2 regions of the Streptococcus sp. SM5 genome follow, and region 2 is predicted to be linked to the other one. Evidence: riboswitches for the same ligand, from Rfam matches in the RefSeq annotation. Region 2 holds a riboswitch; the other holds the start of a gene.
The links. Region 2 has a riboswitch for thiamine pyrophosphate ahead of PAN07_RS13200 (MTH1187 family thiamine-binding protein). Riboswitches for the same ligand answer to the same signal wherever they lie in the genome.
Positions count from the first base shown of each region.

Region 1: linked by a shared signal. The riboswitch ahead of PAN07_RS05995 (thiamine-binding protein) and the one ahead of PAN07_RS13200 (MTH1187 family thiamine-binding protein) in region 2 are both predicted to bind thiamine pyrophosphate.

Region 1 is NZ_JAJNSC010000006.1:35,569-41,477, forward strand. It holds gene PAN07_RS05980 (hypothetical protein) at 280-486, shown strand; partial or broken gene PAN07_RS17435 (SIALI-17 repeat-containing surface protein) at 670-723, shown strand; gene PAN07_RS17440 (LPXTG cell wall anchor domain-containing protein) at 700-894, shown strand; gene polA (DNA polymerase I) at 1,014-3,647, shown strand; TPP riboswitch at 3,750-3,852, shown strand; gene PAN07_RS05995 (thiamine-binding protein) at 3,922-4,212, shown strand; gene PAN07_RS06000 (ABC transporter permease) at 4,175-4,933, shown strand; gene PAN07_RS06005 (ABC transporter substrate-binding protein) at 4,971-5,909, shown strand, end outside.
Region 2 is NZ_JAJNSC010000019.1:58,460-64,368, reverse strand. It holds gene cls (cardiolipin synthase) at 172-1,707, shown strand; TPP riboswitch at 1,815-1,917, shown strand; gene PAN07_RS13200 (MTH1187 family thiamine-binding protein) at 1,994-2,284, shown strand; gene PAN07_RS13195 (ABC transporter permease) at 2,247-3,005, shown strand; gene PAN07_RS13190 (ABC transporter substrate-binding protein) at 3,042-4,049, shown strand; gene PAN07_RS13185 (ABC transporter ATP-binding protein) at 4,049-4,777, shown strand; gene PAN07_RS13180 (CtsR family transcriptional regulator) at 4,896-5,354, shown strand; gene PAN07_RS13175 (ATP-dependent Clp protease ATP-binding subunit) at 5,361-5,909, shown strand, end outside.

The DNA of each region.
Region 1 (5,909 bases), on a different contig from region 2:
AAATATGTTTATATTGACATTATTCTTTTCTAGTCGATATAAATATATTTTTTTAAACAACTTAATATATTGTTTTTGTTAATCTATATTAAAAGTTATAATAGAGAGAAATATAATTCCAAAAAGGGGCGTTTTAAAAATGGATAAAAAGAAAATGATTTTGACTAGCTTAGCTAGTGTTACGGTTTTAGGGCGGTTTTTGCTGTGTCTCAACCGTCGGTTGTAAAAGCTGATGCACCTACAGCTACTAGCACATCCGGAGAAACTGGAGCCACACCTGTGGTTAAAACTCCAAAAACTGAAGTCGAAAAAGCTAAAGAAGATTTAACTGAAACAATTGAAAACTTGACGGATGATGCTGAGAAATTAAAAGCCGATGCTGAAAAGAAAGCTGAAACACTAAAAAAACAGGAAGATACTTTAAAAGAAGCTCTTAAATCCGCTAAAGATAATGGATTTGGTGAATATATCACAGCACCGTTATAAAAAGCTGTAACTACGATTGAAAAAGAACGCGATACTGCGAAATATGAATTTGATGAATCTGATGAAAAAGTTCAAGCTGCTACAGCTGAAATTCAAGATTTAACTGAAAAACGTGGTAATCTTCTTGAAGAAGTAAAAAAAGCGGAAGCAAAAGAAGCTGCAGAACCAGCTAAACCATAATATACAGGAGGCGTTAATAGTGTAGAAGCAGCAATTAACGAAGTCCCAGAATATACTCTTACAACAGCAGGTACTAACAAGGATAATACTTATCAAGCACCAGCAGCAAAAGCAGAAGATAAAAAAGAACTTCCAAATACTGGTGGTAAAGATAATGTTGCAGTTGTATCATTAGGATTCCTTGGATTGTTCCTTGGTGCTATTCCATTTGTGAAACGTAAGAACTAATTTATTTTAGTAGCTTGAAAGAGAGGGAATAACTTCCTTCTCTTTTTAATATTATCTTAGTTTCTCTTAGGGAACTCTTCCCAATGGTATTTTTTGGTGCTTTCCTTTATAATGGGTGTATGGATAAGAAAAAATTATTATTGATTGATGGGTCTTCTGTTGCTTTTCGGGCGTTTTTTGCGCTCTATCAGCAGTTAGACCGTTTTAAAAATGCGGCTGGTTTGCATACCAATGCGATTTATGGCTTTCAATTGATGTTGAGTCATTTGTTGGAGCGGGTTGAGCCGAGTCATATCTTGGTGGCTTTTGATGCGGGGAAGACGACCTTCCGTACAGAAATGTATGCGGACTATAAGGGTGGTCGGGCTAAGACTCCTGATGAGTTTCGTGAGCAATTTCCCTTCATTCGTGAGTTGTTGGATCATATGGGGATTCGTCACTATGAGTTGGCTCAGTATGAGGCGGATGACATCATTGGGACGCTGGATAAACTAGCAGAGCAGGATGGTTTTGATATTACCATTGTCAGTGGGGACAAGGATTTGATTCAGCTGACGGATGAGCATACAGTGGTTGAAATTTCCAAGAAAGGTGTGGCTGAGTTTGAGGCCTTTACGCCAGAATATCTTATGAAGAAGATGGGCATTACACCGACTCAGTTTATCGATCTCAAGGCGCTCATGGGAGATAAGTCGGATAATATCCCTGGGGTGACCAAAATCGGTGAAAAGACGGGTATCAAGCTCTTGCTGGAGCATGGTTCGCTTGAAGGTATTTATGAAAATATCGATGGGATGAAGGCTTCTAAGATGAAGGAAAATCTCATCAATGATAAGGAACAGGCCTTTTTGTCTAAAACACTGGCGACCATTGATACCAAGGCACCGATTGAGATTGGTTTGGAGGACTTGGTCTATAGTGGTCCAGATGTGGAAAATCTTGGGAAATTCTACGATGAGATGGGCTTCAAACAGCTCAAGCAGGCTTTAAATGTGTCGTCAGCTGATGTGGCTGAGAGTTTGGACTTTACTATTGTTGACCAAATCAGTCAAGACATGCTGAGTGAAGAGTCTATCTTCCATTTTGAGCTTTTTGGTGAGAATTACCATACGGATGATTTGGTTGGTTTTGCCTGGTCTTGTGGGGAAAAGCTCTATGCTACAGACAAGCTTGAGCTTTTTCAGGAACCTATTTTCAAGGATTTCTTAGAAAAAACATCTTTGAAAATTTATGATTTTAAAAAAACCAAGGTTCTCTTGCGTCGTTTTGGTGTGGATTTGCAGGCTCCTTCCTTTGATAGCCGCTTGGCTAAATACTTATTATCAACTGTAGAAGACAATGAAATTTCAACCATTGCTAGACTGTATGGTCAGACTTTCTTGGTTGATGATGAGACTTTCTATGGCAAGGGTGTCAAGAAGGCTCTTCCTGAACGGGAAAAATTCTTGGAGCATTTGGCTCGCAAGGTAGCTGTATTGGTTGAAACAGAACCTGTTTTACTTGAAAAGCTCAGTGAAAATGGGCAGTTAGACCTTCTTTATGATATGGAGCAACCTCTAGCCTTTGTTCTTGCCAAGATGGAAATTGCTGGGATTACGGTCAAGAAAGAGACCTTGCTTGAGATGCAGGCTGAAAATGAGCTTGTCATTGAAAAACTAACACAAGAGATTTACGAACTAGCTGGTGAGGAATTTAATATCAATTCTCCTAAGCAGTTGGGCGTGCTTCTCTTTGAAAAATTGGGACTTCCTCTAGAATACACTAAGAAAACCAAGACAGGTTACTCGACAGCGGTGGATGTCCTGGAGCGCCTGGCTCCTATTGCTCCGATTGTTAAGAAAATCCTAGACTATCGTCAGATTGCTAAGATTCAATCTACTTATGTAATTGGCTTGCAGGACTGGATTTTGGCTGATGGCAAGATTCACACGCGCTATGTGCAGGATTTGACCCAGACTGGGCGTCTGTCTAGTGTGGATCCAAACTTGCAAAATATTCCTGTACGATTGGAACAAGGCCGTCTTATTCGTAAGGCTTTTGTGCCAGAGTGGGAGGATAGTGTACTACTCAGTTCGGACTACTCGCAGATTGAATTGCGCGTTTTGGCGCATATTTCTAATGATGAGCACTTGATTAAGGCTTTCCAAGAGGGGGCAGATATCCATACTTCGACAGCCATGCGTGTCTTTGGTATTGAGCGTCCTGAGGATGTGACTGCAAACGACCGTCGTAATGCCAAGGCTGTCAACTTTGGAGTGGTTTACGGTATTTCAGACTTTGGTTTGTCGAATAATTTGGGCATTAGCCGTAAGGAAGCCAAAGCCTACATTGATACCTACTTTGAACGTTTCCCAGGTATTAAAAACTATATGGATGAAGTGGTGCGTGAGGCGCGTGATAAGGGCTATGTAGAGACCCTCTTCAAGCGTCGTCGTGAGTTGCCGGATATCAATTCGCGTAACTTTAACATTCGTGGTTTTGCTGAGAGAACTGCCATTAACTCACCTATCCAGGGTTCGGCAGCAGATATTCTCAAGATTGCCATGATCCAGCTGGATAAAGCCTTGGTTGCAGGTGGTTATCAGACTAAGATGCTTCTGCAAGTGCACGATGAAATCGTCCTTGAAGTGCCTAAATCGGAACTAGCAGAGATGAAAAAATTGGTCAAACAAACTATGGAAGAAGCCATTCAACTCAGTGTTCCCCTCATCGCAGATGAAAATGAAGGGGCAACATGGTACGAGGCTAAATAAAAAAGCTATATAGAGTTTGAAGCATTTGTTTTCAAACTCTTTTTCATGTTTTTCTGTAAGCAGTTTCCTTGACATTTTTTTTGTTTTGCGCTATCATATGTCCATATAATATATGGGAGTCTGTGTACAGTCTGAGAGGAAGTGTTAAACTTCGACCGCACCTGATCTGGGTAATGCCAGCGTAGGGAACGATACTTAGTCTAATCTTGACCTTTTCCATATATGGTAAAGGTTTTTCTTTTTATAAAGAGGAAAACGAGAAGAGGAGGTTGTTATGAAAGCAAGCATTGCCTTGCAAGTTTTACCCCTATCACAGGGGATTGATCGGATTACTGTTATCGATCAGGTTATTGCTTATCTGCAAGCTCAAGAAGTGACCATGGTAGTGACACCATTTGAAACGGTCTTGGAAGGGGAGTTTGATGAGCTCATGCGCATTCTTAAAGAATCGCTAGAAATGGCAGGGCGTGAGGCAGATAATGTCTTTGCCAATGTCAAAATAAATGTAGGAGAGATTTTAAGTATTGATGAGAAACTTGAAAAGTATACTGAGACGACACATTAGTCTATTGGGCTTTCTAGGAGTCTTGTCAATCTGGCAGTTAGCAGGTTTTCTTAAACTTCTCCCCAAGTTTATCCTGCCGACACCTCTTGAAATTTTCCAGGCCTTTGTTCGGGATAGAGAATTTCTCTGGCACCATAGCTGGGCGACCTTGAGAGTGGCTTTACTGGGGCTGGTTTTGGGAGTCTTGATTGCCTGTCTCATGGCTGTGCTTATGGACAGTTTAACTTGGCTCAATGACCTGATTTACCCTATGATGGTGGTTGTTCAGACCATTCCGACCATTGCCATAGCTCCTATTCTGGTCTTATGGCTAGGTTATGGGATTTTGCCCAAGATTGTTTTGATTATCCTGACGACAACCTTTCCTATAATCGTCAGTATTTTGGACGGTTTTAGGCATTGTGACAAGGATATGCTGACCTTGTTTAGTCTGATGCGGGCCAAGCCTTGGCAAATCCTGTGGCATTTTAAAATTCCAGTCAGCCTGCCCTACTTTTATGCAGGTCTGAGAGTTAGTGTTTCCTACGCATTTATCACAACAGTGGTATCTGAGTGGTTAGGAGGATTTGAAGGACTAGGTGTTTATATGATTCAGTCCAAGAAACTGTTTCAGTATGATACCATGTTCGCTATTATCATTCTGGTATCGATTATCAGCCTTCTTGGTATGAAATTGGTCGATGTCAGCGAAAAATATGTGATTAAATGGAAACGTTCGTAGAATAAGGATGTTTCAAAAAAGAAAAGAGGAAATCAAAATGAAGAAAACATGGAAAGTGTTTTTAACGCTTGTGACAGCTCTTGTAGCTGTTGTGCTTGTAGCTTGTGGTCAAGGAACTGCTTCTAAGGACAACAAAGAGGCAGAACTCAAGAAGATTGACTTTATCCTAGACTGGACACCAAATACCAACCACACAGGGCTTTATGTTGCCAAGGAAAAAGGTTATTTCAAAGAAGCTGGAGTAGATGTTGATTTGAAATTGCCACCAGAAGAAAGTTCTTCTGACTTAGTCATTAATGGCAAGGCACCATTTGCAGTGTATTTCCAAGACTACATGGCTAAGAAGTTAGAAAAAGGTGCAGGAATTACTGCCGTTGCCGCTATCGTAGAGCACAATACATCAGGAATCATCTCTCGTAAATCTGACAATGTAAGCAGTCCGAAGGACTTGGTTGGTAAGAAATATGGTACTTGGAATGACCCAACTGAGCTTGCAATGTTGAAAACTTTGGTAGAATCACAAGGTGGAGACTTTGAGAAAGTTGAAAAAGTACCAAACAACGACTCAAACTCAATCACACCAATTGCCAATGGCGTCTTTGATACTGCTTGGATTTACTACGGTTGGGATGGTATCCTTGCTAAATCTCAAGGTGTAGATGCTAACTTCATGTACTTGAAAGACTACGTTAAAGAATTTGACTACTACTCACCAGTTATTATCGCAAACAACGACTATTTGAAAGACAACAAAGAAGAAGCTCGTAAAGTCATCCAAGCTATTAAAAAAGGCTACCAATATGCCATGGAACATCCAGAGGAAGCGGCAGATATCCTCATCAAGAATGCACCTGAACTTCAAGAAAAACGTGACTTTGTCATCGAATCTCAAAAATACTTATCAAAAGAATACGCAAGTGACAAGGAAAAATGGGGTCAATTTGACGCAGCTCGCTGGAATGCCTTCTATAAATGG
Region 2 (5,909 bases):
TAAGTAGACCAATGATGGTCTTTTTTTTTAATTTTTCATTATACTTACTTTTTCTATTTATTTAATTTTCTTAACTTCTAGAAAAAACTTGCTATCTTGACTAAAACTAAGGTATACTAGTAGTTAATAAGCTTTTTAAAAATTTTAAATGAGATATAATGAGTGTAAGCTATGGGTTTTAGAAAATTTCGATTATTAATGTCAAAGTATGGTTTTAGTATAACAATCATACTGATAGAATTAATTCTGATTTTTGGTTTGTTTCTATTCTTAAGTCAGATTGTTCCACATGTTTGGTGGATTATTCTTGTTGTATTGATAAGTGTAGCGACCATTCTGTCTATTGTTAATAGGACTATGACTCCAGAGAGCAAAGTTACTTGGCTTTTAGTTGCTTTCGTTCCGGTATTTGGTCCATTGCTTTATATCATGTTTGGTGAGAGAAGATTATCAAAAAAAGAACTGAAACAACTTCAGGAGTTAAACACTATCGCATTTCATGAAGATAATGGTAACGACCTCCATCAGCATCTACAGGAGCGGGATAAGTCAGCTTATGGTATTATAAAATCTTTGCTGAGCATGGATAGTAATTCAGAGGTCTATGACCAAACTGCTTCTAAGTTTTTTTCTTCTGGCGAAGATATGTGGCAGCAAATGTTAGAGGACTTAAGAAGTGCAGAAAAGTTTATTTTTCTTGAGTACTACATAGTTGACGAAGGGGTGATGTGGGACAGCATACGTGAGATTCTTGAAGAAAAGGCTGATCAGGGCGTTGAAATTATGATGCTCTACGATGATATTGGCTGTATGGTTACTTTGCCAGGAGATTATACACTATACTTGAGATCCAAAGGGATTGAGGCACATAAGTTTAATAAAGTAATTCCTCGTATGACAGTAGCTTACAATAACCGTGATCACCGTAAAATTTTAGTGATCGATGGGCAGATTGCCTATACTGGGGGAATCAATCTAGCGGATGAGTACATCAATCATATTGAACGTTTTGGTCATTGGAAAGATACCGGTATTAGGATAGACGGTCCGGCTGTTCAAGCCTTTACAAGATTATTTCTTATGAACTGGTATATTAACGGTGGAGATATTAGTAATTTTGACCAATATCGTATAGAGAATCAAGCTGTTTCGGCTTCTGGCTTATGCATTCCTTATGGAAGCGGACCTAAGCCAATTTATAAATCTAAGGTAGGGAAAATAGTTTATCAAAACCTTATCAATCAGGCAACAGATTTCGTCTATATCACAACTCCTTATCTAATCATTGATTATGATTTGACGGAAGATATAAAAAATGCAGCTATGCGCGGTGTAGATGTAAGAATAGTTACCCCCCATATACCGGATAAAAAACTCATTCAACTTGTAACACGAGGAGCTTATCCTGATCTTTTATCAGCTGGGGTACGTATTTTCGAATATACTCCTGGATTTGTTCATAGTAAACAAATCATTGTTGATGGTCGGTTTGCAGCTGTAGGTACGATTAACTTAGATTATCGTAGTTTGGTTCACGACTATGAAAATGCAGTATTACTGTACAAAACAGATTCAATAGCAGATATTCACAAGGATTTTGAAAATATTTTTGAACAATCTCAAGAAATCTTCTCTGACACCATAAATCCTACTTGGTATCAAATGTTGATAAAAGAAGTGACACAGTTATTTGCGCCTATGCTGTAAATAAAATGGCTGAAATGCAAATAATATTAGTGTAAGAGGCGAATGAACGCCTCTTTTTATATGAGCAGAAACCTTGACATTAGGCCATTATTAAGCTATTATATATCCATATAATATATGGGAGTCTGTGTACAGTCTGAGAGGAAGTGTTAAACTTCGACCGCACCTGATCTGGGTAATGCCAGCGTAGGGAACGAATACTTGGCCTAATTTTGCACCTTTTTCATATATGAAAGAGGTTTTTCTTTTTTTACAAAGGAAAACTGTAAATTAGAAGGAGGTTTTAATGAAGGCAAGCATTGCTTTACAAGTCCTGCCCTTATCACAGGGGATTGATCGTATAGCGGTAATTGATAAGGTCATTGATTATCTGCAAACTCAAGGAGTGACCATGGTGGTGACACCCTTTGAAACAGTTTTAGAGGGAGACTTTGATCAACTTATGCGCATTCTAAAAGAAGCGTTAGAAGTAGCAGGTCAAGGGGCAGACAATGTTTTTGCCAATGTGAAAATAAATGTAGGAGAGATTTTAAGCATCGATGAGAAACTTGAAAAATATAATGAGACGGCATATTAGTCTGCTAGGATTTTTGGGTGTCTTATTTCTTTGGCAGGTAGCGGGTTTCTTAAAACTCTTACCAAAGTTTATATTGCCGACACCACTTGAAATCCTTCAGTCTTTTGTTCGTGACAGAGAATTTCTCTGGTACCATAGCTGGGCAACCTTGAGAGTAGCTATACTCGGTTTGGTGTTGGGTGTCTTGATAGCCTGTATCATGGCCGTCCTTATGGATAGTCTGGGCTGGTTAAATGACTTGATTTACCCTATGATGGTGGTTGTTCAGACCATTCCGACAATTGCTATAGCCCCTATTCTAGTTTTATGGTTAGGTTATGGAATTTTGCCCAAGATTGTTTTGATTATCTTGACGACTACCTTCCCTATTATCGTCAGTATTTTAGATGGTTTTAGGCATTGTGACAAGGATATGCTGACCTTGTTTAGTCTGATGCGAGCAAATCCTTGGCAAATCCTTTGGCATTTTAAAATCCCTGTCAGCCTGCCCTACTTTTATGCAGGTCTGAGGGTCAGTGTCTCCTATGCCTTCATCACAACAGTTGTATCTGAGTGGTTGGGAGGCTTTGAAGGACTAGGTGTCTACATGATTCAGTCCAAGAAACTGTTTCAGTATGATACCATGTTCGCGATTATTATTTTGGTATCGCTGATTAGCCTTCTAGGTATGAAGCTAGTCGATATCAGTGAAAAATATGTGATTAAATGGAAACGCACTTAAAGAGCGTTTTGAAAAAAGAAAAGAGGAAATAAAAAAATGAAGAAAACATGGAAAGTGTTTTTAACGCTTGTAACAGCTCTTCTAGCTGTTGTGCTTGTGGCTTGTGGCCAAGGAACAGCTTCTAAGGATAACAAAGAAGCAGAAGTCAAAAAGATTGACTTTATCCTAGACTGGACACCAAACACTAACCACACAGGGTTGTATGTTGCCAAGGAAAAAGGTTATTTCAAAGAAGCTGGAGTGGATGTTGACTTGAAATTGCCACCAGAAGAAAGCTCATCTGACTTGGTAATCAATGGCAAGGCGCCATTTGCTATCTATTTCCAAGACTACATGGCTAAGAAATTGGAAAAAGGGGCAGGAATCACTGCCGTTGCCGCTATCGTTGAGCACAATACATCAGGGATCATCTCTCGTAAGTCTGACAATATCAATAGTCCAAAAGACTTGGTTGGGAAGAAATACGGAACTTGGAATGACCCAACTGAGCTTGCTATGTTGAAAACCTTGGTAGAATCGCAAGGTGGAGACTTTGAGAAGGTCGAAAAAGTACCAAACAACGACTCAAACTCGATTACACCGATTGCCAATGGCGTCTTTGATACTGCTTGGATCTACTACGGTTGGGATGGTATTCTTGCCAAATCTCAGGGCGTAGATGCTAACTTCATGTACTTGAAAGACTATGTCAAGGAATTTGATTACTACTCACCCGTCATCATCGCAAACAACGACTATCTAAAAGACAACAAGGAAGAAGCTCGTAAAGTCATCCAAGCTATTAAAAAAGGCTACCAATATGCCATGGAACACCCAGAAGAAGCTGCAGATATCCTCATCAAGAATGCACCTGAACTTAAGGATAAACGTGATTTCGTTATCGAATCTCAAAAATACTTGTCAAAAGAATATGCAAGTGACAAGGAAAAATGGGGACAATTTGATGCTGATCGCTGGAATGCCTTCTACAAATGGGATAAAGAAAATGGTATCCTCAAGGAAGACTTGACTGATAAAGGATTTACCAACGAATTTGTAAAATAATGACAGAAATTAGACTAGAACACGTAAGCTATGCCTACGGCAATGAAAAGATTTTAGAGGACATCAACTTACAAGTGACTTCAGGTGAAGTGGTCTCTATCCTAGGCCCCAGTGGTGTTGGGAAGACTACTCTCTTTAACCTGATTGCAGGGATTTTAGAAGTCCAGTCAGGACGTATCATTCTTGACGGTGAGGAAAATCCTAAGGGGCGTGTAAGCTATATGCTACAAAAGGACCTGCTCCTGGAACACAAGACGGTACTTGGTAATATCATCCTGCCCCTCTTGATTCAAAAAGTGGACAAGGCAGAAGCCATTGCTCGTGCGGATGAAATCCTTGCTACCTTTCAGTTGATGGCTGTAAGGGATAAGTATCCTCATGAACTCAGTGGCGGGATGCGTCAGCGTGTTGCTTTACTCCGTACCTATCTTTTTGGGCACAAGCTCTTTCTTCTAGACGAGGCCTTTAGCGCTTTGGATGAGATGACTAAGATGGAACTTCATGCCTGGTATCTGGAGATTCACAAACAGCTAGGGTTGACGACGCTCATCATTACTCATAGTATAGAGGAGGCCCTCAATCTCAGTGATCGCATCTACATCCTAAAAAATAGGCCGGGGCAGATTGTATCTGAAATCAAACTTGATTGGTCTGAAGCTGAAGATAAGGAAGTTCAAAAAATTGCCTATAAACGCCAGATATTAGCAGAATTAGGCTTAAATAATTAGAAACATAGAGAGTGGGTGAAGTTTATTCTTTACTTGCTCTCTTTTTTCTTTAAAAAAATCGAAAAATTCGGTATAATAGTCAAAGATAGTCAAGGTTTAAAGAAAGAGGTGGAGTGCTATGAGATTTAAAAATACATCAGACCATATAGAAGCTTATATCAAGGCTATTCTGGAGCAGTCGGGGATGGTGGAATTACAGCGAAGCCAATTAGCGGATACCTTTCAAGTAGTGCCTAGTCAAATTAACTATGTCATTAAAACTCGTTTTACAGAAAGCAGGGGTTACTTGGTTGAGAGCAAACGTGGTGGTGGAGGCTATATTCGTATTGGGCGAATTGAATTCTCCAACCATCATGAGATGTTGCGTGATTTACTGTATTCAGTGGGTGAAGAAGTTAGCCAGGTTGTTTTTGAAGATGTTTTAAGACTCTTGTTTGAGCAAAATTTGTTGACAAGCCAAGAGATGAATTTATTAGTAGCTATGGCTACAGACCGTATTTTAGGTGAGGAAGCAAATATAATCCGTGCTAATATGCTTAAGCAGTTACTACAAGAGGTAGATAGAAAAGGAAAATAAGACCACATGAAATATTCAAAAGCATTGAAAGAATGTATAGAAAGTGCCTTTCTAGTAGCCAGTCATTATAAGGCAGAATACTTAGAGTCTTGGCATCTATTGATTGCAATGGCAAATCATAATTACAGTGTAGCTGGGGCAACCTTAAATGAATTTCCATATGAGATTGATCGTCTGGAGGAAGTTGCGGCAGAACTGACAGAGGCAAAGCACAGCGATAAAGAAGAGTATCAGGAACTTCCTTTTTCATACCGTTTGAATGTTTTGTTTCTAGAGGCTGAACATATTGCTTCTGTAGTGCATGCAAAAGTTTTGGGAACGGAACATGTTCTCTATGCTATTTTGCATGATGGGAATGCCTTAGCTACTCGTATCCTAGAGCAATCTGGATTTTCTTACGAAGACAAGAAGGACCAGGTTAAGATTGCTGGACTTCGTCGCAAACTTGAAGCGCGTGCTGGATGGACTAGAGAAGATTTGAAGGCCCTTCGTCAACGTCATCGTTCAGTAGCAGACAAGCAAAATTCTATGGCCAATATGATGGGAATGCCTCAA